3 regions of the Phyllobacterium sp. 22229 genome follow, and region 1 is predicted to be linked to each of the others. Evidence: riboswitches for the same ligand, from Rfam matches in the RefSeq annotation. Region 1 holds a riboswitch; each other region holds the start of a gene.
What was found. A riboswitch is a leader RNA that binds a small molecule or an ion and turns the genes downstream of it on or off. The one in region 1 is predicted to bind cobalamin.
Positions count from the first base shown of each region.

Region 2: linked by a shared signal. The riboswitch ahead of cobU (bifunctional adenosylcobinamide kinase/adenosylcobinamide-phosphate guanylyltransferase) and the one ahead of bluB (5,6-dimethylbenzimidazole synthase) in region 1 are both predicted to bind cobalamin.
Region 3: linked by a shared signal. The riboswitch ahead of ACTJJ7_RS00750 (CbtB domain-containing protein) and the one ahead of bluB (5,6-dimethylbenzimidazole synthase) in region 1 are both predicted to bind cobalamin.

Region 1 is NZ_JBQEPA010000013.1:41,614-49,229, forward strand. It holds gene ACTJJ7_RS16735 (thiamine pyrophosphate-binding protein) at 1-458, opposite strand, end outside; gene ACTJJ7_RS16740 (CaiB/BaiF CoA transferase family protein) at 442-1,629, opposite strand; gene ACTJJ7_RS16745 (lysophospholipase) at 1,635-2,603, opposite strand; gene ettA (energy-dependent translational throttle protein EttA) at 3,168-4,817, shown strand; gene ACTJJ7_RS16755 (MOSC domain-containing protein) at 4,937-5,545, shown strand; cobalamin riboswitch at 5,572-5,747, shown strand; gene bluB (5,6-dimethylbenzimidazole synthase) at 5,814-6,566, shown strand; gene ACTJJ7_RS16765 (DUF2293 domain-containing protein) at 6,499-6,816, opposite strand; gene ACTJJ7_RS16770 (ArsR/SmtB family transcription factor) at 6,959-7,616, shown strand, end outside.
Region 2 is NZ_JBQEPA010000015.1:127,871-135,486, reverse strand. It holds gene mmsB (3-hydroxyisobutyrate dehydrogenase) at 147-1,055, opposite strand; gene ACTJJ7_RS18800 (isobutyryl-CoA dehydrogenase) at 1,085-2,251, opposite strand; gene ACTJJ7_RS18795 (cobyric acid synthase) at 2,371-3,828, shown strand; cobalamin riboswitch at 3,873-4,106, shown strand; gene cobU (bifunctional adenosylcobinamide kinase/adenosylcobinamide-phosphate guanylyltransferase) at 4,269-4,793, shown strand; gene cobW (cobalamin biosynthesis protein CobW) at 4,798-5,853, shown strand; gene cobN (cobaltochelatase subunit CobN) at 5,868-7,616, shown strand, end outside.
Region 3 is NZ_JBQEPA010000001.1:155,136-162,751, forward strand. It holds gene ACTJJ7_RS00725 (Lrp/AsnC family transcriptional regulator) at 1-337, opposite strand, end outside; gene ACTJJ7_RS00730 (1-aminocyclopropane-1-carboxylate deaminase) at 498-1,511, shown strand; gene ACTJJ7_RS00735 (DMT family protein) at 1,561-1,911, opposite strand; gene ACTJJ7_RS00740 (hypothetical protein) at 2,063-2,713, opposite strand; gene ACTJJ7_RS00745 (CbtA family protein) at 2,780-3,520, opposite strand; gene ACTJJ7_RS00750 (CbtB domain-containing protein) at 3,533-3,742, opposite strand; cobalamin riboswitch at 3,776-3,926, opposite strand; gene ACTJJ7_RS00755 (histidine phosphatase family protein) at 3,975-4,571, shown strand; gene copC (copper homeostasis periplasmic binding protein CopC) at 4,658-5,029, shown strand; gene copD (copper homeostasis membrane protein CopD) at 5,029-5,913, shown strand; gene ACTJJ7_RS00770 (NAD-dependent epimerase/dehydratase family protein) at 6,006-6,746, shown strand; gene ACTJJ7_RS00775 (hypothetical protein) at 6,944-7,351, shown strand; gene ACTJJ7_RS00780 (hypothetical protein) at 7,464-7,616, shown strand, end outside.

The sequences.
Region 1 (7,616 bases):
GGGCCGGGGCGGCCTGAAGTGGCGACGGAGAAGGCGCGGGTGACGAATTCCGGGATACGGCGGGCATCGTCGATTTCAGCCACCCATTTGGCCGTGTCGGCAAAGAAGCGGCGGTATTCCACTTCCTGAAAGGCTTCGCGCTCGCGCGCATCGCGCTGCACCTGGCCGATGAACAGGATCAGCGGGGTCGAATCCTGCATGGCGATGTGGATGCCGGGCGAGGCGTTGGTTGCGCCGGGGCCGCGCGTGACGAAGCAGATGCCGGGCTTGCCGGTCAGTTTGCCCCAGGCTTCGGCCATCATCGCCGCCCCGCCTTCAGCCCGGCAGACGGTGACACCCACGTCGGCATCCACCAGCGCGTCCAGCACGGCGAGGTAACTTTCGCCGGGGACGCAGAACAATCGTTCCGCGCCGTTGGCTTTCAGGGCTTCTACGATCAATTCACCGCCGGTTTTCATCGGATGCGTCCTTCAATTCCTGGAGAATGTCTGCACTGTGTTCGCCGAGGCGCGGCGAGGGTCTGTTGTAGGTGAGGGGTGTCTTCGACATGACGATCGGCGTGCGCACCGAGGGGATGCTGCTGCCATGGGCATCATCAAGGTCGAGGCGCAATTGCCGGGAGACGATCTGCGGATCGTCGAACATTTCGCCGATACGGTTGATCGGCCCGGCGGGCACCGCGTTCTGGGCGCAGGCGGCGAGCAGGTCGGCGCGCGTGCGCTTCTGCGTCTCCGCCCGGATGATGGCGGTCAGCGCGGCCCGGTTTTCCAGCCGGGCCCGGTTGGTGAGAAAGCGTGGATCGGCGCTGAGGCCGTCCAGCCCCATGATGGTGCAGAAACGGGCGAACTGCCCGTCATTGCCGACCGCAAGAATAAGATGGCCATCGGAGGTGGGGACGACTTCGTAGGGCGAGATGTTGGGATGGGCGTTGCCCATGCGGTTGGGGCTGTTGCCGGTGGCAAGATAATTCATCGCCTGATTGGCCATGACGGCGGACTGCACGTCGAACAGCGCCATATCCACCCATTGGCCTTCGCCGGTCTTTGCCGCATGGGCCAGCGCCGCCTGAATGGCAATGACCGAATAAAGCCCGGTGAACACATCGGCAACGGCAAGGCCGACTTTCTGCGGCTCGCGGTCCGGCTCGCCGGTGACCGACATCAGCCCCGACATGCCCTGGATGATGAAGTCATAGCCGGCCTGGCTGGCATAGGGGCCGGTCTGGCCGAAACCGGTGATGGAGCAGTAGACGAGGCGCGGATTGCCGGCACTCAATGTTTCATAGTCGAGGTCGTACTTCTTCAGGCCACCCACCTTGAAGTTCTCGAGAACCACATCCGCCGTGCGGCACAGCGCCCGCACCGTTTCCTGGCCTTCCGGAGAGGTGAAGTCGACCGTGATCGAGCGCTTGCCGCGATTGCAGGAATGAAAATAGGCGGCTGAGAGGTTCTCGCCTTCCCGGCTGGTGATGAAGGGCGGGCCCCACCCACGGGTTTCGTCGCCGCCAGCGGGATTTTCCACCTTGATCACATCGGCGCCGAGGTCGGCCAGGATCTGCCCGGCCCATGGTCCGGCGAGGACGCGGGCGAGTTCAATGACACGCACGCCTTTGAGGGGAGCTTCAGTCATGGTTGTTAAAGGGGCTCCAAATTCAATGTTTGTTTCGGGGCTTGTTGCTGAACGACTCGAACCGCCCAATCGGTGAAGTCCCGCATGATTACGTCGCGGTTGATTTCGTTCAAGCCTTCGTGGCGGGTGCCGGCATAAACTTTGGTCGTGAGATCGCTGAATCCGAGCCGCCGCATCCGCTGGCCGAGATCTGTCACGGCGCTGCCCCCAGCGGTGGCCGGATCTTCCGCCCCACCGGCGAGATTGAAAGGCAGGGTGCGCCGCACCTTGGCAAGGCGGCTGTTGTCCGCCCCGGCAAAGGTGAAGCCGAAAACATCGCGCCACATGCCGACCGACGCGTCCCAGCCGCACAGCGGATCGGCGATATAGGCGTCCACCTCGGCCGGATCGTGCGACAGCCAGTCAAACGGGGTGCGGGCATCCCTGATGCCGCGCGCCCAGGTCTGAAAGGTCAGTTTTGGCAGAAGCATGCTCGGCACGTCGGAGCCAAGCAGCATGCGTTCGGCGCGCAGGATGGCCTGCGCCAGCCGTCCTGCAAGCCCGGCAGAGAAATTGGCGTTCCAGATGGCGGCGGCGTCGACCTTTTCCTGATAGCCCAGCACATAATTGAGGCCGATCAGGCCGCCCATGGAGTGGCCGAAGAGGACAAGCGGCAAGCCCGGATGGCGGGCGCGGGCGGCGGCGTTGATGGTGTCCATGTCCTGGAGCACCAGACGCATGCCGTCGCGAAGGGCGAAACGACCGGGCGGAGCACCATCGGCTTTGGTATAGCCGTGGCCGCGATGGTCGTGGGCGTAGACGTGAAAACCGTGCCTGTTGAGATGTTCGGCAAACCGGCCATAGCGCAGGCTGTGTTCGGCCAGGCCATGGCTGATCTGGACAACGGCCTTGTCCGCGCCTGCTGCCGGCGAAAAGCGCATGGCCAGCGCCGCGCCCGTCGCTGACCGGATCGTTTCGATGTCTGCAAAACCCATTCATGCCTCCCGCGATCAATTGAAAGGGTGGCGCGTGATTAGTCAATCCACAATAAATTCTGCGTAAATTCGGGTATCTCTCCGGGTTTTTGCACAATAAATAATCACATGCCTGTGCCTGCAATTTTATTTTGCAAAACCTCTTGCAAACGGCAAAAACTTGCCGCAAAACTTCTTTCCGAAAGAGATTGGATCCCGTGTCTTGTCTCGATTGTCCCCGGCTTTTACGGCTGACAGAGCGCTGGTTTGCGGCGGTGGGATGGTTGTTTGGACCGGGATATCCAGGCGCTTGCCAGTTACATGGCCGTTCCGGGGGGAAGAGGACGCTCCCCAAATGCGGCACCAGAGGGGAAACCGGGTGACGGAAATATCCGCACCCGGTTTCGCTCGTTTTGGAGGACGGTTTTCATTTCCGTTGTGCTTGTCGAACCACGCACGATAAGAATGTAAAACGCCCGGCAATCCCGAAATAAACGCCGCGTGCATTGCCACCCGCGCCCCTTTCGCCTACATACGGCGCAAATTCATGTCCCAAAAATCCCGAACATCGGAGTGACGCGCGTTATGGCACGCCAATTCATTTACCATATGGCCGGCCTGAACAAGGCATACGGAACCAAGAAGGTTCTCGAAAACATCCATCTTTCCTTCTACCCCGATGCCAAGATCGGCATTCTCGGACCGAACGGTGCGGGTAAGTCGACCATTCTCAAGATCATGGCCGGCATGGACAAGGAATATACCGGCGAAGCCTGGCTGGCCGATGGTGCCACGGTCGGCTACCTCGCGCAGGAGCCGGTTCTGGACCCGAACAAGGATGTGATGGGCAACGTCATGGACGGCGTCGCGGACAAGAAGGCCATTCTCGACCGCTACAACGAACTGATGATGAACTATTCCGACGAAACCGCCGATGAAGGCGCCCGGCTGCAGGACATCATCGACGCCAAGAACCTCTGGGATCTGGAATCCCAGGTGGAAATGGCCATGGAAGCGCTGCGCTGCCCGCCCGGTGATTCCGGCGTGGAAAAGCTGTCCGGCGGTGAGCGCCGCCGCGTGGCGCTGTGCCGTCTGCTCCTGTCGCAGCCCGATCTTCTGCTCCTCGACGAGCCGACCAACCACCTTGACGCCGAAACCACCGCATGGCTGGAAAAGCACCTGCGCGAATATGCCGGCTCCGTCCTGCTGATCACGCACGATCGCTACTTCCTCGACAATGTGACCGGCTGGATTCTCGAACTCGACCGCGGCCGCGGTATTCCCTACGAGGGCAATTACTCCGCCTATCTCGGGGCGAAGGCCAAGCGCATGCAGCAGGAAGGCCGTGAGGACGACTCGCGCCAGAAGGCTCTGGAGCGCGAGCGCGAGTGGATTTCCGCCAGCCCCAAGGCGCGCCAGGCCAAGTCGAAAGCCCGTATCAAGGCCTATGATGCGCTGGTCGATGCCGCCAATGAGCAGCGTCCCGGCGATGCGCAGATCATCATTCCGGCGGGGGAACGTCTGGGACAGGTGGTTATCGAAGCCGAGAACCTTACCAAATCCTTCGGTGACCGTGTTCTCATCGAAAACCTGACCTTCAAGCTGCCCCCCGGCGGCATCGTCGGCATCATCGGTCCGAACGGTGCGGGTAAGACCACGCTGTTCAAGATGATCACCGGACAGGAAAAGCCGGATTCCGGTTCTATCCGTATCGGTGAAACGGTTCATCTCGGTTATGTCGACCAGAGCCGTGATCATCTGGCGGCGGAGAAGAATGTCTGGGAAGAAATCTCCGGCGGCAATGAAATCATCAAGATCGGCAAGAACGAGATGAATTCGCGCGCCTATGTCTCGGCGTTCAACTTCAAGGGCGGCGATCAGCAGCAGAAGGTCGGCAATCTGTCCGGCGGTCAGCGTAACCGCGTGCATCTTGCCAAGATGCTGCAGTCCGGCGGCAATGTCCTGCTGCTCGACGAACCGACCAACGATCTGGATACCGAAACGCTTGCGGCTCTGGAAGACGCGCTGGAAAAATACGCCGGTTGCGCCGTTATCATCAGCCACGACCGCATGTTCCTCGACCGTCTGGCGACACACATCCTCGCCTTCGAGGGTGACAGCCACGTCGAATGGTTCGAAGGCAACTTCCAGGACTATGAGAACGACAAGATCCGCCGTCTGGGACCGGACAGCGTCAATCCGAAGCGTCCGAGCTACAAGCCTCTGACACGCTGATGCGGCCGGGAGGGCGGCAACGCCTTCCCATCACCAATTTTGACGTTTCCATCAGTGATATTGGCTGGTTTTAACACGCAATTTTCCTAAGATGCGGCTGATTTCACCGGAGTGCCGTCATGACAGATCTTTTCGCAACCAGAACGGACATCCTTCCGGCCCGCAAGATCGCCGGGCGGGTGAGCGGGCTGTTCCAGGCGCCAAAAGACAGTTTTGTCACCGCTGCCACGGACACGCTCGATCTTACCTTTGAAGGCATACGCGGCGATTTTCACGCGGGCCTGACACGCCGGTCGGGCGGGCGCGAGCCCTGGTATCCGCGCGGCACCGAGATGCGCAACGAGCGGCATATTTCCATTCTGGCGGCCGATGAACTTGACATGATTGCCAGCGCCATGGGCCTTGCGGATGTCAAACCCGAATGGATCGGCGCCAACATGGTTGTCGATGGCATTCCCTCGCTTTCCATGCTGCCGCCGCGCACGCTGCTGTTTTTCGAAGGCGGGGTGACGCTGAAGGTCGACGGCCAGAACGCACCGTGCAAGGTCGCCGGACGCTCCATCGCCGAGCGGGCGCAGACGGCCGATCACACCTCGACGGCGCTTGATTTTGTCAAGGCATCGAAGCGGCTGCGCGGCATCGTGGCCTGGGTCGAGGTGCCAGGGCTTATCCGTTCCGGTGAAAAAGTCGATGCGCGCCTGCCGGAGCAATGGATTTATCCCGGCTGACGCTTGCGTCTTTTTCCGATCTGTGGCGAATGGAATGCAGGTCCGGTGCCTGCATGCAGGAGAATCGGGAAGCCGGTGCAAATCCGGCACGTGCCCAACGCTGTATAGGGGATGGGCCGCGCAGTTTGCCACGGGGAAACCCGGAAGGCGCGCGGTTCAGATGAACCTCAGTCAGAAGACCGGCCGGACCGGATAGCCGAAACCGCACGGACAGCGGGGAGGTGTCTGGGCCGGGGTAATCTGGCCCTCGCATTGTTGGGAGCAAACGATGCACGATTCTGTCTATGGTCCCGTTGCAGCCGCCGATTTTTCCGCGGACGAGCGCGCCGCCGTCTACAAGGCCATCCATACCCGCCGCGATGTGCGCGACCAGTTCCTGCCGCGCCCTATTGACGATGCAGTGCTGATGCGGCTGCTCGACGCCGCCCATCACGCGCCGTCAGTGGGATTCATGCAGCCGTGGAATTTCATTCTTATTCGCGATCAGGCACGCAAAGCCGAGGTGCACGCGGCCTTTACCCGCGCCAATGCCGAAGCAAAGGCCATGTTCACCAGCGAGCGCCAGGCGCTCTATGCATCGCTGAAGCTTGAGGGCATCGTCAAGGCGCCGGTCAATCTGTGTATCACCTGTGACCGGACGCGCGGCGGCGATGTCGTCCTGGGACGCACCCATAACCGGCAGATGGACGTCTACAGCACCGTCTGTGCCGTGCAGAACCTGTGGCTGGCGGCAAGGGCGGAAGGCATCGGCGTCGGCTGGGTCAGCATCTATCACGACCAGGACATGCGCCGCATTCTGGCCATCCCCGATCATGTCGAGATCATCGCCTATCTCTGCATCGGTTATGTCGACCAGCTCTACGATCAGCCGGAATTACAGAAGCGCGGCTGGCGCGAACGGCTGCCGCTGGACCAGCTCATCTATGAAGATCAGTGGGCAGAACATGCCGGGATCAGCTCGGATCGTCCTCGTCCGGATCGAGCAGCCGCGTTGCCCGCCATTCCGTCAGTTTCCGGTTGATGGCCTCAAGCACGAAGAAGCGGGCCGACTCCTTGTCGTAGCCCTCGTCGCGCAGCGCATCGTAGTCCGTATGCTGATGGCGGACATGGGCGACCGTGGCCAGCCACACCGCAATGGGCGGCGGCAGGCTTTTCATGTGCGGTGCCGTGGCGGCGGCGCGTATGGGCTCGGAATCCGAATAGGGCACAGCCGGCAAAAGCAGCGTCAGCGCCTTGCCGATAGCCCTTTGGCGGTTGGTTCCTGAACTCATTGCACTCTCTTCCCGCCGATTCGCTGATCGATATACCTGCCTATTTCAGACGCGACAAAATTTGCCGTCAACGGAAAAACACTCCTTGCCAAATCTGTATTTCTCACATAAACATATCTTTATATCTTTTGAAGGTGTCTTGATGGACAAACGTGATCTCAATCTTGACCTGATGGTCGATACGCTGAAAGCAGCGGCGGAGCCTAGCCGCCTGCGCATTCTGGCGCTGTTGTCTCGCGGCGATCTGACGGTTTCCGATCTGACCTCCATCCTCGGGCAGTCGCAGCCGCGCGTCTCCCGCCATCTCAAGCTGCTGTTCGAAGCCAATCTGATCAACCGCTATCAGGAGGGCTCCTGGGCCTATTTCCGTCTGGCTGAATCCCTGGTGGTTGGCGATATCGCCCGGATCCTGCTCGATCGTCTTGATGTGTCCGATCCGTTGCTGGAGCGCGATATCGAGCGGCTCGGCTCGGTGAAGCTGCAGCGCCGCGAGCGGGCCGCCGCCTATTTCAGTGCCAATGCCACGAGCTGGGATGCGATCCGTTCGCTGCATGTGCCGGATGGCGCGGTGGAAGCCGCGCTGACGAAGATCATTGGGCGCACGCCGTTCCAGGCGATGCTTGATGTGGGCACCGGCACCGGCCGCCTTCTCGAACTGTTTGCCCCGCTTTACGTGCGCGGTGTCGGCATCGATATCAATCGCGACATGCTGACCATTGCCCGCTCCAATCTCGACCGGTCCGGCATCACCAATGCGCAGGTCCGCCAGGGTGACGTCTATTCGCTGCCGGTGGACCGGG
Region 2 (7,616 bases), on a different contig from region 1:
GCCCCGGTACGCAGTACCTGATCCGGAGCATGAAGCAGGGTCTTGTCTGCTCCATGCAAAGTTTTAACCGGACATCGTTACCGCGAGGTTAGCGAGAGCTTAAGCAAATCTAAATTTTGGAAATTTCCAAAGCTTTGCCGGTGCGGTCAGCCTTCGCGCGTGGCATCGCGCAGGTAATTGATGATGCCGGAGAAATCCGAACCTTCGTTTCCGGCGGCGCCGAAGGCCGCGTAGATTTCTTCCGCGTGCTGGCCGAGCGGCGTCGCGGCGCCGACACTGCGGGCGGCTTCCTGCGACAGTTTCAGATCCTTCAGCATCAGCGCGGCGGCGAAGCCCGGCTTGTAGCTGTTGTTGGCAGGCGATGTCGGCACGGGGCCGGGGACGGGGCAATAGGTGGTCAGCGACCAGCACTGGCCCGACGAGGTCGAGGCGACGTCAAACAGCGCCTGATGCGACAGGCCGAGTTTTTCCGCGAGCGTGAAGGCTTCGCTGACGCCGATCATGGAAATGCCGAGGATCATGTTGTTGCAGATCTTGGCGGCCTGACCGGCGCCGGGCTCGCCGCAATGTACGATGCGGCCTGCCATGGGCTTCAGGACCGGTTCGGCAACGGCGAACGCATCGGCTGCGCCGCCCACCATGAAGGTCAGGGTTCCCGCCGCCGCGCCGCCGATACCGCCGGAGACCGGCGCATCGACGGAGAGCAGGCCATGGGCTTTGGCGACGTCGTGCGCCTTGCGGGCGGAATCGACGTCAATGGTCGAGGAATCGATGAACAGCGCACCCGGTTTGGCCTTTCCGGCAATCTCCTCATAGACCGACAGGACGTGCTTGCCTGCGGGCAGCATGGTGATGACGACATCGGCTCCGGCGGCCGCCGCTGCGGCGCTGGCAGCAATGGTCACGCCGTTTGTGCTGGCGGTTTCGAGATTGTCCGGCAGGAGATCAAAACCCAGCACCGTATGGCCTGCCTTGACCAGATTGGCGGCCATGGGGTTGCCCATATGGCCAAGACCGATAAAAGCGACTGTCGTCATCGCAGCATTCTCCCTGATAGTATTTTGTGTATCGGATGCGGTGTGGCTCAGCGGCCCATCATCGAGCGGGAAATGATCACCCGCATGATTTCATTGGTGCCTTCCAGAATCTGGTGGACGCGCAGGTCGCGCACCAGTTTCTCCACGCCGTAATCGTGGAGATAACCGTAGCCGCCATGAATCTGCAGCGCATCATTGGCAACATTGAAGCCGGTATCGGTGACGAAGCGCTTGGCCATGGCTGACCATTTCGATGCGTCATGCGCCTTGCGGTCAAGCTTCGAGGCGGCGGTGTAGAGCAGGACGCGGGCGGCGGAAAGCTCGGTTTCCATGTCGGCCAGCTTGAACTGCAGCGCCTGGAACTGGTTGATCGCCTTGCCGAACGCCTTGCGCTCGGAGGCATAGCCGACCGCCTTGTCGAGCGCGGACTGCGCACCGCCGAGCGAGCAGGCGGCAATGTTGAGACGTCCGCCATCGAGCCCGCCCATGGCGATCTTGAAGCCGTCGCCCTCCGCGCCGAGCCGGTTTTCAACGGGAACACGGCAATTGTCGAAAATCACCTGCCGGGTGGACTGGGCGTTCCAGCCCATCTTGTGTTCATTGGCACCGAAGGACAGGCCGGGCGCATCCTTCGGGATGATCAGGGTCGAAATGCCCTTGGGGCCATCCTCGCCGGTACGCACCATGGTGACGTAAAGGTCGGTATCGCCCGCGCCTGAAATGAACTGCTTGGCGCCGTTGAGGACATAGTGGTCGCCGTCGCGCACTGCGCGGGTCTTGAGCGCTGCGGCATCCGAGCCGGAATTGGGCTCGGTCAGGCAATAGCTCGCCAGCCAGTCCATCGAGGTCAGCTGCGGCACGAAGCGCTGGCGCTGTTCGTCATTGCCGTAGAGATCGATCATCCATGTCGCCATGTTGTGGATCGAGATGAAGGCGGAGAAAGCCGGGCAGGCGGCAGACAGGGCTTCGAAGATCAGCACCGCATCCAGGCGTTTCAGTCCCGAACCGCCGAACTCTTCCCTGGTGTAGATACCGCCCATGCCGAGCGGCCCGGTCTCGCGAATCACATCGGCGGGAAAATGCTTGTCCCGGTCCCAGGCCAGCGCGTTCGGCGCCACGCGGTCCGCCGCAAAGGCGCGCGCCATGTCCTGAATGGCCAGCTGATCCTCATTGAGTTCGAACTGGCCGGACGCCGTATCAACGACCGCATCCATGATAACCTCCCTGTATTCCTCTTGATTTCCACTCTATCGCAAGCGCGGGGCCGCGCAACGATTCAGATCAGTTTTGCCGGGGGCTAGGAAGAGAAAGACATATCCGCTACTCAAAGCCCATGACGCACGCAATCATGTTGCAGGGAACAGGGTCAGATGTTGGTAAATCCGTCCTGGTGGCCGGACTTTGCCGGCTTGCGCGCAACCGCGGATTGACGGTTCGCCCGTTCAAACCGCAGAACATGTCGAACAATGCAGCGGTCAGCGACGATGGCGGCGAGATCGGGCGGGCGCAGTGGCTGCAGGCTGTTGCCTGCGGCGTGCCGTCCTCGGTGCACATGAATCCGGTGCTCCTGAAACCGCAGTCGGAGACCGGCAGCCAGATCATCGTGCAGGGGAAAGTCTGGGGACAGGCCAAGGGGCGCGATTACCAGGCATTCAAGGCGCAGCTGCTCGATGCTGTTATGGCGTCGTGGGACATTGTCTGTGAGGGCGCCGATCTGGTCATCGTCGAGGGGGCGGGGTCTCCCGCCGAAATCAACCTGCGGGCCGGTGATATCGCCAATATGGGCTTTGCCATCCGCGCCAATGTGCCTGTCGTTCTGGTCGGCGATATCGATCGCGGCGGGGTGATCGCCTCGCTCGTCGGCACCCATGCAATCCTGCAAAGGGAAGACCGCGAGATGATCGCGGGTTACATCATCAACAAGTTTCGCGGCGACGTCTCGCTGTTCGACGATGGCCTCAAAGCCATAACGCAGTTCACCGGCTGGCCGTCATTCGGCGTGGTGCCATGGCTGAAGGATGCGGCCCGGCTGCCGGCCGAGGATTCCGTCGTCTTGGAACGGTTGGTGAAGGGCGAGGGCCGCGCGCTGAAGATCGCCGTGCCGGTGCTCGACCGCATCGCCAATTTCGATGATCTTGATCCGCTGATGGCCGAACCGCAGGTGGATGTGGTGATGGTGCGCAGCGGCGAACGCCTGCCCGCCGATGCGGGGCTGGTCATCATTCCCGGTTCCAAGTCCACCATCGGCGACCTCCTGCGCTTCCGCGAGAACGGCTGGGACAGGGATCTCGACCTGCACCGGCGGCGCGGCGGCCATATCATCGGCATCTGCGGCGGGTTCCAGATGCTGGGCAGAACCGTGCGTGATCCCGACGGCATCGAAGGCAGCGTGACGGAGACGGCAGGGCTCGGGCATCTCGATATCGATACGGTGATGGAGCCGGAAAAGACCGTGCGCAATGTGGCGGCGCAGTCGCTGCCGTTCGACCTGCCGCTCGATGGCTACGAGATTCATCTGGGCCGGACGACCGGCCCGGACTGTTCGCGCCCGGCCGTGCGCATCAACGGCGTCAACGACGGCGCCATATCGGCGGATGGCAAGGTGTTCGGCACCTATCTGCACGGGCTTTTCGGGGCAGACCGGTTTCGCGCCGCGCTTCTGGGCACGATGGGCATTGCCGCCGAGGCATTCGACTACAAGGCCGGGGTCGATGCCGCGCTCGACAGTATCGCCGCCGAGCTTGAAACAGTGCTGGATGTGGATGCGCTGCTCGCATGTGCCGCTCCCTAAGCAAACCGCGCGCATTCCATTGACATTTCCCGTGGGGGATGAATAACGTCCCAGCCATGATTGGTTCCCATATTGGCCAAAGGCCAAGGGATCAAAAGGGAATGCGACGGTTGTACCCTCAAGGGCGACCCCACCGCAGCCGACCCCGCGACTGTAGAGCGGCGAGGATCAATGCAAAGCCTGACGCATATGCAGAAGGCAGCCACTGGGAAACCGGGAAGGCGGCATTCATCCTGTGACCCGCGAGCCAGGAGACCTGCCAGTCATAGAGCGTTTCCCAGGAAACGCTCGGGGCAATCCTGCCCAAGAACCGAAGGGTCGTGTCCCTTCAGGCCCAGCACGGAGGTTGTTATGGCTGCTCGCATTGTATACGCGCTCGTTTCCCCGCCCGCATTCCGCTTGATCGTACCTGACGGATCATCGCGATTGCAGTGACGGCGATGCCCCAGCTGAATCACGGCGTGACCTTCATTCTCGGCGGTGCCCGCTCGGGCAAGTCCAGCTTTGCCGAAGGCCTGATCATGGCTTCCGGCCTTGACCCCGTTTATCTCGCAACCGGCAGGTCCTGGGACGAGGAAATGTCGGTGCGCATCGACCTGCACAAGGCGCAGCGCGGTTCATCCTGGCACACCATCGAAGAACCGCTCGATCTGGTCGACACCCTGCAAGGGGCTGCCGCCGCGGGCAAGGCGATCCTCGTCGATTGCCTGACGCTCTGGCTGACCAATCTGATGATGGCCGGGCGCGACATCACCGCCGAGACGCGGCAACTGGTGCAAGCGCTGCCAAAACTTCCGGGCTCGATCGTTCTGGTTTCGAACGAAGTGGGTCTCGGTATCGTACCGGAGAACCGCATGGCGCGCGATTTTCGCGACCATGCCGGACGTCTCCATCAGGCCGTGGCGCAGGCCGCGGCAACAGTCTATTTCGTGGCAGCCGGGCTGCCGCTCACCATGAAGGGATAGGAATATGCAGGGTCAGAAGATTCCAGCAACAGTCATCACCGGTTTTCTCGGTTCGGGCAAAACCACGATGATCCGCAATCTGCTCGAAAATGCCAATGGCAAGCGCATCGCGCTGATCATCAACGAGTTTGGCGATCTTGGCGTCGATGGCGGCCTGCTCAAGGGCTGCGGCATCGAAGCCTGCCGCGACGAGGATGTGATCGAATTGAACAATGGCTGCATCTGCTGCACCGTCGCCGATGATTTCATCCCGACCATGACCAAGCTGCTCGACCGTCCTGACCGTCCGGATCATATCGTCATCGAGACCTCGGGCCTCGCGCTGCCGCAGCCGCTGGTTGCCGCCTTCAACTGGCCGGAGATCAAGACGCAGGTGACGGTTGACGGTGTCGTCACGGTGATCGACGCTTCCGCCGTGTCCGAAGGCCGCTTTGCCGATGACCACGACAAGGTCGATGCCCAGCGCATCCAGGACGAATCGCTCGACCATGACAGCCCGCTCGAAGAACTGTTCGAGGACCAGATCCGCGCCGCCGACCTGATCGTTCTGAACAAGAGCGACCTGATCAGCGACGCGCAGCTCGATGGCGTGCGCGGCGATGTGCAGAGCCGCTCGTCGCGCGCGCTCAACATGGTCCCGGCCAGCTTCGGCAAGCTCAGCAACGAACTGCTGCTCGGCCTCGGCGTTGGCACCGAAGAGGATATCGCCAACCGCAAGTCGCACCATGAAATGGACCATGAAGCGGGCGAAGAGCACGATCATGACGAGTTCGAGAGCTTTGTTGTCGGGCTTGGTCCGGTGACTGAACCCAAGAGCTTTGTCGAGAAGCTGAAAACCGTGATTGCCGATCATGACATCCTGCGTCTGAAAGGCTTTGCCGATGTTCCCGGCAAGCCGATGCGGCTGGTGGTGCAGGCGGTCGGCACGCGCATCGAGCATTACTTCGACCGCGCATGGAACCCGGGCGAAGAGCGGCAGACGCGCCTCGTCGTCATCGGACTGCACGACATCGACAATGACGCCATTACATCGGCGGTAACAGCCGCTGCCGCTGCCTGACGATAGGATATTGAATGCATCTCCTGCTTGCCCAGAAAGGCACCATCGCTGAAGGCACCGAGGCCATCGACCTCGGCCAGACGCCGGGAGATGTGCTGTTCCTGTCCGCCGCCGATACGGAACTGGCCAGCCTTGCCGCCGCACGGCGGCAGGGGGATGGCGCGGTTTCGCTGCGCCTTGCCAATATGATGAGCCTGTCGCATCCGATGTCCGTCGATGCCTATGTCGAGCGGACAGCGCGCCATGCCAGGCTCATCGTCGTCCGGGTGATCGGCGGCGAGAGCTACTGGCCCTATGGTCTCGAAGCGCTGCATGCCTGCGCGGTCAACCACAAGGTGCAGCTTGCGGTGCTGCCGGGAGACGACAAGCCAGATCCGGGGCTCGACCGGTTTTCGACGGTCGCCCGGCCTGATCGCGATGCGCTCTGGCATTATCTGCTGGAGGGTGGGGCGCAGAATGCCCAGCGCTTCCTCGATTATTGCGCGGCCCTGATTTCTTCCGGCGAGAAGCCGCAGGAAGCGGCGCCTTTGCTCAAGGCGGGGTTGTGGTGGCCCGGCAAGGCGGCGCCGTCGCTGCAGGAGATGCGCCGTGACTGGACGGACGGCGCGCCTGTCATTGCCATCTGCTTCTACCGGGCGCTGGTGCAGAGCGGCCAGACCCAGCCCGTTGCCGCTTTGCTCGATGCGCTGCGTGCCAGGGGGCTCAATCCGCTGCCGGTGTTCGTGTCGAGTTTGAAAGACCCGGTGTCCATCGCCACGCTGGAGAGCATTTTTGCCGAAGCGCCGCCCGCCGTGGTGCTGAATGCCACGGGATTTGCCGTGTCTGCGCCGGGCTCCGCGCGCAAGCCGACGGTGCTTGAACATGATGGCGCAATGGTGCTGCAGGTCATCTTCTCCGGCTCCAGCGCCGAGCAGTGGCGCCAGTCGGATCAGGGCCTTTCCGCCCGCGATCTGGCGATGAATGTTGCCTTGCCGGAAGTCGATGGCCGGGTTTTGTCGCGCGCCGTCTCATTCAAGTCGGCGCAGCATTTCGACGAGGCGGTGCAGGCCAATATCGTCATGCACGAACCGCAGGCCGACCGCATCGCCTTCGTTGCCGATCTCGCGGCGAACTGGGCGCGGCTGCGCACAAGCAAACCGAATGAGCGCCGCGTTGCGCTCGTCATGGCCAACTATCCCAACCGGGACGGACGGCTTGGCAATGGCGTCGGGCTCGACACCCCTGCGGGTACATGGCAGGTGCTGAAATCCATGCGCGATGCCGGATATGATATCGCCGGTATGCCTGCCGATGGCGAAGCGCTGATCAACCATCTGATGGCCGGGCCGACCAATGCCGCCAGCGAAGGGCGCGCCATCCGCGAGACGATTTCGCTCAATCAATACAACAGCTTCTTTCAATCGCTTCCCCAGGTGATTCAGGAGAAGGTCACGGCGCGCTGGGGTGCGCCGGATGGTGATCCGTTCTTCCTCGATGCGGCCCGCGGCTTTGCGCTGCCGCTCAGCCGGTTCGGCGGCATTCTCGTCGGTATCCAGCCGGCACGCGGCTACAATATCGATCCGAAGGACACTTATCACTCACCCGATCTGGTGCCGCCGCATGGCTATCTCGCCTTTTATGCCTATCTGCGCGGTGTCTATGATGCGCATGCCATCGTGCATGTCGGCAAGCACGGCAATCTCGAATGGCTGCCGGGCAAGGCGCTGGCGCTGTCGGAAACCTGTTTTCCCGAGGCGGTGCTGGGGCCGGTACCGCATATCTAT
Region 3 (7,616 bases), on a different contig from region 1:
GGATTTTCAGGAAATAATCGAAATCACCGGCGACGAGATTGCAGTCGAGAACAAAGCTCAATTTTGTTACCGCCTGTTCAAACTGCGCGAAGCTTTCCGGCGTTGAACGATCCAGCACCACGCCGACCATGACCAATGCACCCCGGTCGACCATTTGTGGTTGCACCATCGCCCGCACGGTCTTGATAAAACCGTCGTCGAACAGGCGCTGCGTGCGCCGATGGCAGGTCGCCGGGCTCACATCCACAAGCGTTGCCAGCTCCGCATTGGTCAAGCGCCCGTTCTTCTGCAACAGCCGCAGCATTTTCATATCGATGCGGTCCAGTTCGCTGGGCATAAAAGAATCTTCCGCAAACAAGCATTACTACAAAAGTATAGTGCAGAATTAGCGCAAAGAAATCATTATTCATCAGTTTTGTTGCCAAACTATGAGAGCACCTCTCACCCGGCAAATGATAGCGTTTTACCTGCGAAAACCACTTCTCAAGGGGAACACAATGCTGGAAAAATTCGAACGCTATCCGCTGACATTCGGGCCGACGCCGATTGAAAAACTGAGCCGCCTGTCCGCGCATCTCGGCGGCCGGGTCGAGCTTTATGCCAAGCGCGACGATTGCAATTCCGGGCTGGCCTTTGGCGGCAACAAGCTGCGCAAGCTCGAATATATCATACCGGATGCCATTGCATCGGGTGCCGACACGCTCGTGACTATCGGCGGCGTGCAGTCGAACCACACGCGCATGGTAGCGGCGACAGCGGCGAAGATCGGCTTCAAATGCCGGTTGGTGCAGGAAAGCTGGGTTCCGCACGAAGACGCCGTCTATGATCGCGTTGGCAATATCCTGCTCAGCCGGATAATGGGTGCCGACGTGGAAATGGTGGATGAAGGCTTTGACATCGGTATTCGTGAAAGCTGGGAAAACGCCATCGAGGATGTGAAAGCCAAGGGTGGCAAACCTTATCCGATCCCGGCGGGAGCTTCGGTCCATAAATACGGCGGTTTGGGTTATGTCGGCTTCGCTGAAGAAGTGCGGGCACAGGAAGCTGCGCTCGGTTTCACATTCGACTATATCATTGTCTGCACGGTGACCGGTTCGACCCATGCAGGCATGCTTGCCGGTTTTGCCAAAGACGGGCGCGAGCGCAACGTCATCGGCATCGACGCCTCGGCCACCCCCGCGCAGACCAGGGCGCAGGTGCTGGAGATCGCGCGCCGCACCGCCGATCTGGTTGAGCTTGGTAAAGACCTGACCGCGGCGGATGTCATCCTCAACGAAGACTATGCCTATCCGGTCTATGGCGTACCATCAGAGGAAACCAAACAGGCCATCCGTCTTTGCGCGCGGTTGGAAGGCATGATCACCGATCCCGTCTATGAGGGAAAATCCATGCAAGGCATGATCGATCTCGTGGGCAAGGGATTTTTTCCCGACGGGTCAACGGTGCTCTATGCGCATCTTGGCGGCGCGCCGGCGCTGAACGGTTATGCCTATACGTTTCGCAACGGTTAGCCGGCCTCCCTGCGGTCTTTCAACAATATTATGCGGCTAATATTTGATCCTAGAGCGGACCCTTGAACACGAAGAATGCACCGCCGCAGATCATCGCGAAGCCGACGAGGTGGTTGATGGTGATTTTTTCACCGAGATACATCACCGAAAACCCAGCAAAGACCAGGAGCGTGATCACTTCCTGAATGGTCTTCAGCTGGGCGGCCGAATAGATCTCGTGACCGTAGCGGTTTGCCGGTACCGCAAGGCAGTATTCGGCAAAGGCAATCATCCAGCTGATAAGGATGACCAGAAAAAGCGGCCGGCCCGCGAATTTAAGATGGCCATACCAGGCAAATGTCATGAAAACATTTGAGCCGAGCAGCAGCAGGATGGGGCGGATATAATCAAAGGAGGGCATGAAGTGTCCTTGGTTGTAAGCGTCTTTGGGCATGAAATGCAGTAACGTTCAAACGTCAAGCAGGCTTAAATCAAGTCGCGTGCAGCGGAAAGGGCGATCTGCGGTTCGGCGACAAGACGTGCGCGGTGTGGCCCAAAGGCCATAGCCTTGATCAGACGGTATCAGGCTGTTGTGGCGGGCGCGTCAGATGGATGCAGGCAAAACCCGCCGAAACAAACAGCATCGCGAATCCCAGAAAGGAAAACAGGCTGGTCAGGTGCCCCGGCACATCGCTCCAGTGCGGCTTGATGATGTCGGCGGTGTTGTAGGGATCGCCGCTATACTGGCACATGACGAAAGAGCCGCCATTGCGCACAAGCTCGCCATCAAGATCAGAGACGAGGGTACTGACCGCGTCCCGGTGTTCGGGCATGTCGCGCATATACACCAGCACTGCCTTTGCCGCAGCAAGATAGGCGTGTGAACAGGCGTTGAACGGGCTTTGCTCGTCGCTGATACTGCCGGGAACAATGCCCCAGAGACAATAGCTGTATTGGATATTGGTATAATTCAGCAGCCGCCGGAACTTTTCATCGGTGCGGGTCATCCGCGCTGCCAGATCGAGGATCGGCGTGCGGTAGTCAGCGATAATGGCCATCTCACCGTGGGAGAGGCTCGGAATGGAAATGCCCGAAGTGTCGGTTCCGGCGCTGCTGCGATGCGCCCAGCCGCTGCCGGTCTGCAACAGGAGCAACGACGCAACCAGAACCAGAAACCAGCCTGCCGGGCGGCGCATGGGGATATTGAGGTGTTGCGGTCTCATGCCAGCTCCATCGGCGGCGGAAGCCTGAACGCCCGCAAGGGGGCGTTCAGGAATGGCCGACTGCGCTCAGCGCGCCGCCTGCAGGCGATAGCGCGGCCGTTGTCCGGCCAGAACCCGTTCAGCCAAAGCGCCGAAGAGCAGACCAAGCGTGGTCCAGACGATCACATGGATCCCCAGCGATGCGACGCGGAAATTCCACAGAACCGTCGGTGAGAACTGTTCGGGAACTTCGTTGATGGCGGGAAGCAGGTATTGAACCAAGGCTATGAACACGACATAGGCGGCACCGGCGATCAATGTCGCGTTCCATGCGCCGTGCTGGGCATAAAGGCGCTTTGCCAGGCCGACGGCCGCGGCAAGGGCGCCGAGCGAAACCACCAGCATGACGAAGAACAGTTCCGTTCTGGCCCCAATGGTGTCCGGACTGCCGACCGCAGGCGGATTCATCGGATATTTGATGCAGGGAACGAGAACGATTGCCACAAAACCTGCAAGGGCAAGCAGAGCCGCCGTGCTGCGCGGGCTGAGCGAGCTGACCCGGCCATGCACAAAGGCAAAGACCAGGGAAAACAATCCGCCAAGCGCGGCGCTGTAGACAACGATGCCGGTAAACAGGCCGATGCCGGCCTGTGTCGCCCGCGTGACAAGCTCCGGTTCAGCCGCTGCACCGGCCGCCTGGCTCATCTTTTCCTCAAAGGCGATGGCGTGATCAACCTGCGGTTCGCCGAACACCCGGGCAAAGCCGAACGCCAGCAACCCGGCGATGACCCCTACGATCATGCCGCGGATCAAAAGATCTCTTGTCATTGTTTCGTTTCCTCAGTGGCAGGGAAAACCGAGGAGATGGCGGCCGTCATGAACGAATTCGTGCACATACATGCCCGAGAAGAGCGACATCGCCCCTTCTTCCGCGCCAATGAAGTAGATTGCGAGCAGCATGATCAGCCCGCCGAAAATAGCCCAGGGCAAGACTTCGCCGAGAGGAATGGGGGTGACGCCGGCTGATGGCGTAAGAGCGATATCGGACATGAACTTTTCTCCCAGAATGACGCGTTCACTAACGGAATTAATGATGTTGCGGCCAGGGTCTGGCTTTCAATCAGCGAAAAAAGACTGATTAATTACAGTGGCGCGACCGCTCCGGAATTTCACCGGCTTCCAAACTCGCAACAGCACGGTTATATCTGTGCACGCCGCAGACTGTCAATGAACGGTCAGGGCGCCATTTCCGTATTTTTCCTGAGGGTTTTTGAGGGATATTTTGGCCAAAGCCACGCGGTTAACCCTTGTTTGCCATGGCGCCACGCCTGCGGTGCGGACCGGTGCTTTTCCCGCCGACGAAGCGCTTGAACCTGGTGAAACCCAGCGCGCGCAGGCTATTGCCGGGCATTTGCGCCACGCGCACCGTGTTTTGACCAGTCCGGCACTGCGGGCCCGGCAAACGGCCGATGCCCTCGGACTGGAATCCATTGTCGATGCGGCGCTGGCGGAGATTGATTACGGGCGGTGGGCCGGACAGGCATTCACTGCTGTTCATGATGCCCAGCCGGACGATGTGGCCGATTGGATGCACAATCCCGTATCGGCGCCGCATGGCGGCGAATCCATCCATGATTTTCTCGTCAGGATTGCGGATTGGATGCGTTCCCATCTGAATGATGGCGGCCACACAATCGTGGTGACGCACGCCTCCATCGTCCGCGCCGCTGTTCTCAGCGCCTTGCAAGCACCGGATACCGCGTTTTGGCGCATCGATGTCGAACCGCTCAGCTGTATCGAAATGAGCAGCGACGGCGTCAGGTGGATGCTTCGCGCTGCCGCCTGTTTGCCGCCGCGTGCCGCGGGGATTCTGCCATGATCCGGGCTAAAATCAGGCATAGCTTTCGCCGCGCGGTCGCATCCACATCCCGGATTTTCAATCTCTGCCCGCTTACAGGAGTTCTCATGTCACAGCTCTTCCGTATTCTCGCTGTCGCAACCGTCGTCAATGCCGGTCTGTTGGGACAGGTATTCGCCCATGCCCATCTCAAATCGGCAGTTCCAGCCGAAAACGCGACGGTGAAGGTCTCGCCCGTCGAGATCGACCTGACATTTTCCGAAGGGCTGAACCTGAAATTCTCAGGGGCGACCATTACCGGTCAAGGAAACGCGACGATATCGACCGGTCAGGCCAAACTGGCCATCAGTGACCAGAAAACACTGGTCATCCCGTTGTCGACCCCGCTTGTCCCGGGTGGCTACACTGTCAACTGGACGGTGCTTTCCACCGACGGTCACAAGACCAAGGGCAGCTATACATTTACCGTCAAGCCCTGATGGGGTTGGAGACGGCGCTTGTTCTCTGCCGCTTCGCGCACAATGTGTCCGCGATGTTCCTGTGGGGGACATTTGCCTATCTTGCGCTGCTGGTGCCCAAAAGCCTCGCCGTGGAAATCGGGCAGCGCCTGCGCCCGGCGAGCGGGATCGCGGTCTTTCTGATTGTCGCGACGACGTTTCTGGCTTTGCCGCTGCAGGCAGGAACGATCGGGCAGGGCTGGACCGATGTTGTTGATCTCGGAACAATCCGTGACGTGCTGCTCGAGACGAGCGTCGGCCGCGGCTGGGCGCTACAGGTTGCAGCTGCCCTGCTGCTTTTACCCGCATTGGCTCTGACGCCGCGCCGGGCGCATGCTGCGCTTGCAGTGGCGTCAGGGCTGGTTCTGGCCAGTCTGGCATTTTCCGGCCATGCCACAATGCAGGAGGGCTGGATCGGTGTGGCCCATCGCAGCAATGATATGCTGCACGTGCTCTCAGGCGGCGCATGGATCGGAGCACTTGTGCCGGTTATTGTGGTGCTTGACCGGTTGCGCCAGGCGGAATGGCGTATGGCGGCGCAAACGGCGCTCATGCGGTTTTCGTCGGCCGGTCATGTGGCCGTTGCACTGGTGATTGCCTCCGGCGTGGTCAACACCATGCTCGTCCTTGGACATCTGCCGGACGATTGGACCTCTCCCTATCAGCTCTTGCTGGCGTTGAAGATCATTCTTGTCGCGGCGCTGGCGGGACTGGCTCTGATCAACCGCTATGTATTCGTTCCGCGCATGCGCACCCGCGAGGCGCGTTCCCTGCACGTCATACGGCTTGGAACCTTGACGGAGATCGCGCTGGGTATTGTCGTGCTCGGGCTTGTCGCCTGGTTTGGCATGCTCGAACCCGTTTAGATGAAAAAGGGCGGAGGTCATGTCACATTCGGTTGGGTTGCCTCGTCTTGGCGGTGCAGGACCAATGCCAGACAATGACAGGAGACGCGTAAATGATCAGGAAAATCTTCCTCGCCGGCGCAAGCGGTGCCGTTGGCAAGCGGCTTGCCCCGCTTTTGCTGGAAGCCGGATATGCGGTGACAGGCACCACGCGAAGCGCGGAGAAGGCCGCTTCCCTGCGCCAGATCGGGGTTGAACCAGCCATCGTCGATGTCTTTGATGCGGAGAAACTCGCCGCGGCGGTGGTGGAATCGCAGCCCGATGTCGTCATACATCAGCTTACGGATCTGCCCTATGGTGTCAGTCCGGCGGCGATGAAGGATTTCATCGGCCGCAATGCCCGCATCCGCAGCGAAGGAACCGCCAATCTCGTACGCGCGGCAAAGGCAGTGGGTGTCCGGCGGATGATCGTGCAGAGCATCGCCTGGGCCTATGCGCCCAAAGCCGGTGTGTTCGTCGAAACGGACCCGCTTGATCTGCATGCGGAAGAGCCCCGTGCAACCACCGTCGGCGGTGTTGCCGCCATGGAACAGGCGGTTTTGCGTGAACCGGGCATGGATGGCATTGTGCTGCGTTACGGCTTTCTCTATGGGCCGGGAACCGGGGTCGATATGCCGGCCAATCCGGATCTGCGCGTCCATGTCGATGCTGCTGCCGTGGCGGCGCTCAAGGCGGTCGAGCGCGGGGCGGGCGGCATCTACAATGTCACGGAGACCGATGTCGTCGCCAACAGCGGCAAAGCCCGTGATGCGCTCGGCTGGGACGCCGCGTTCCGCATCAACGACCGCCAATAGAACATCCCGATAACCGGTTCGAGACGAATCGCCAAAAGCCTCCCACAGAGTTGGGAGGCGGGCAAAGCGCAATCTGGTTCTAGCATAGGTGGCAGAACCGGAATCCCGTGCCTGTTTCAACCGGAGTTTTAACCGTGCTTTCGTTTCGGCAAACGGGGCGATGTCCTATGCTGTGGCCAATTATCAAAGAATGGCCCATGAAAAACGTATCCGACCTGAACAGCAAATCTGCCGGCCAAGCCGGCAAGAATACTCTGGAAGAGCAGAGCAGGCAGGCTTTACTTGCCAGCGTGGCCGGACGTTCACCGAAAGCGGCAAAGCGCACAATGAGCCAGTATTTCAAGAGCTTGTCGGATGTCGATGCAGCCAGACAGCACGTGGAGAAGGCCAGGCGCGCCGCCGATGACAGCTTGAACCGGGCCAAGGCTGCACCAAAGCCGCATGAAATCACCAATCCGGCCTTTGTCGCATTGTTCGAAGCACACCAGCACGACCGGGAGGTGCTTTTTGCCGCCATGCGTGCGCTTGACCGGGCTCAGGACACGCTGCGGTCGGAATCAGAAAAGACGGCCTTTTTCGCCAGGGACGACGATCAGTCATTCTGACGGGCACAATCTATAGGTGAATAAGCACACCAAACGATTGTATTTTGCAGACTTTTGCATCGCGCCAGCCTATCAATCCGGTGTTTGATATCATCAACAACGGAAAATCTGCGTGAAAAAACTCATTTCCCTGATCATGGCGGCAAGTTTTGTCTGCTTCACTTTTGCCGCGACAGCGCGGGCGGATAACGCTGCCACCGAACTGTTTCAGAAATATCTTGCCAATGGCCGGATCGGCGAGGCGGATGAGCAATTGCTGGCTTTG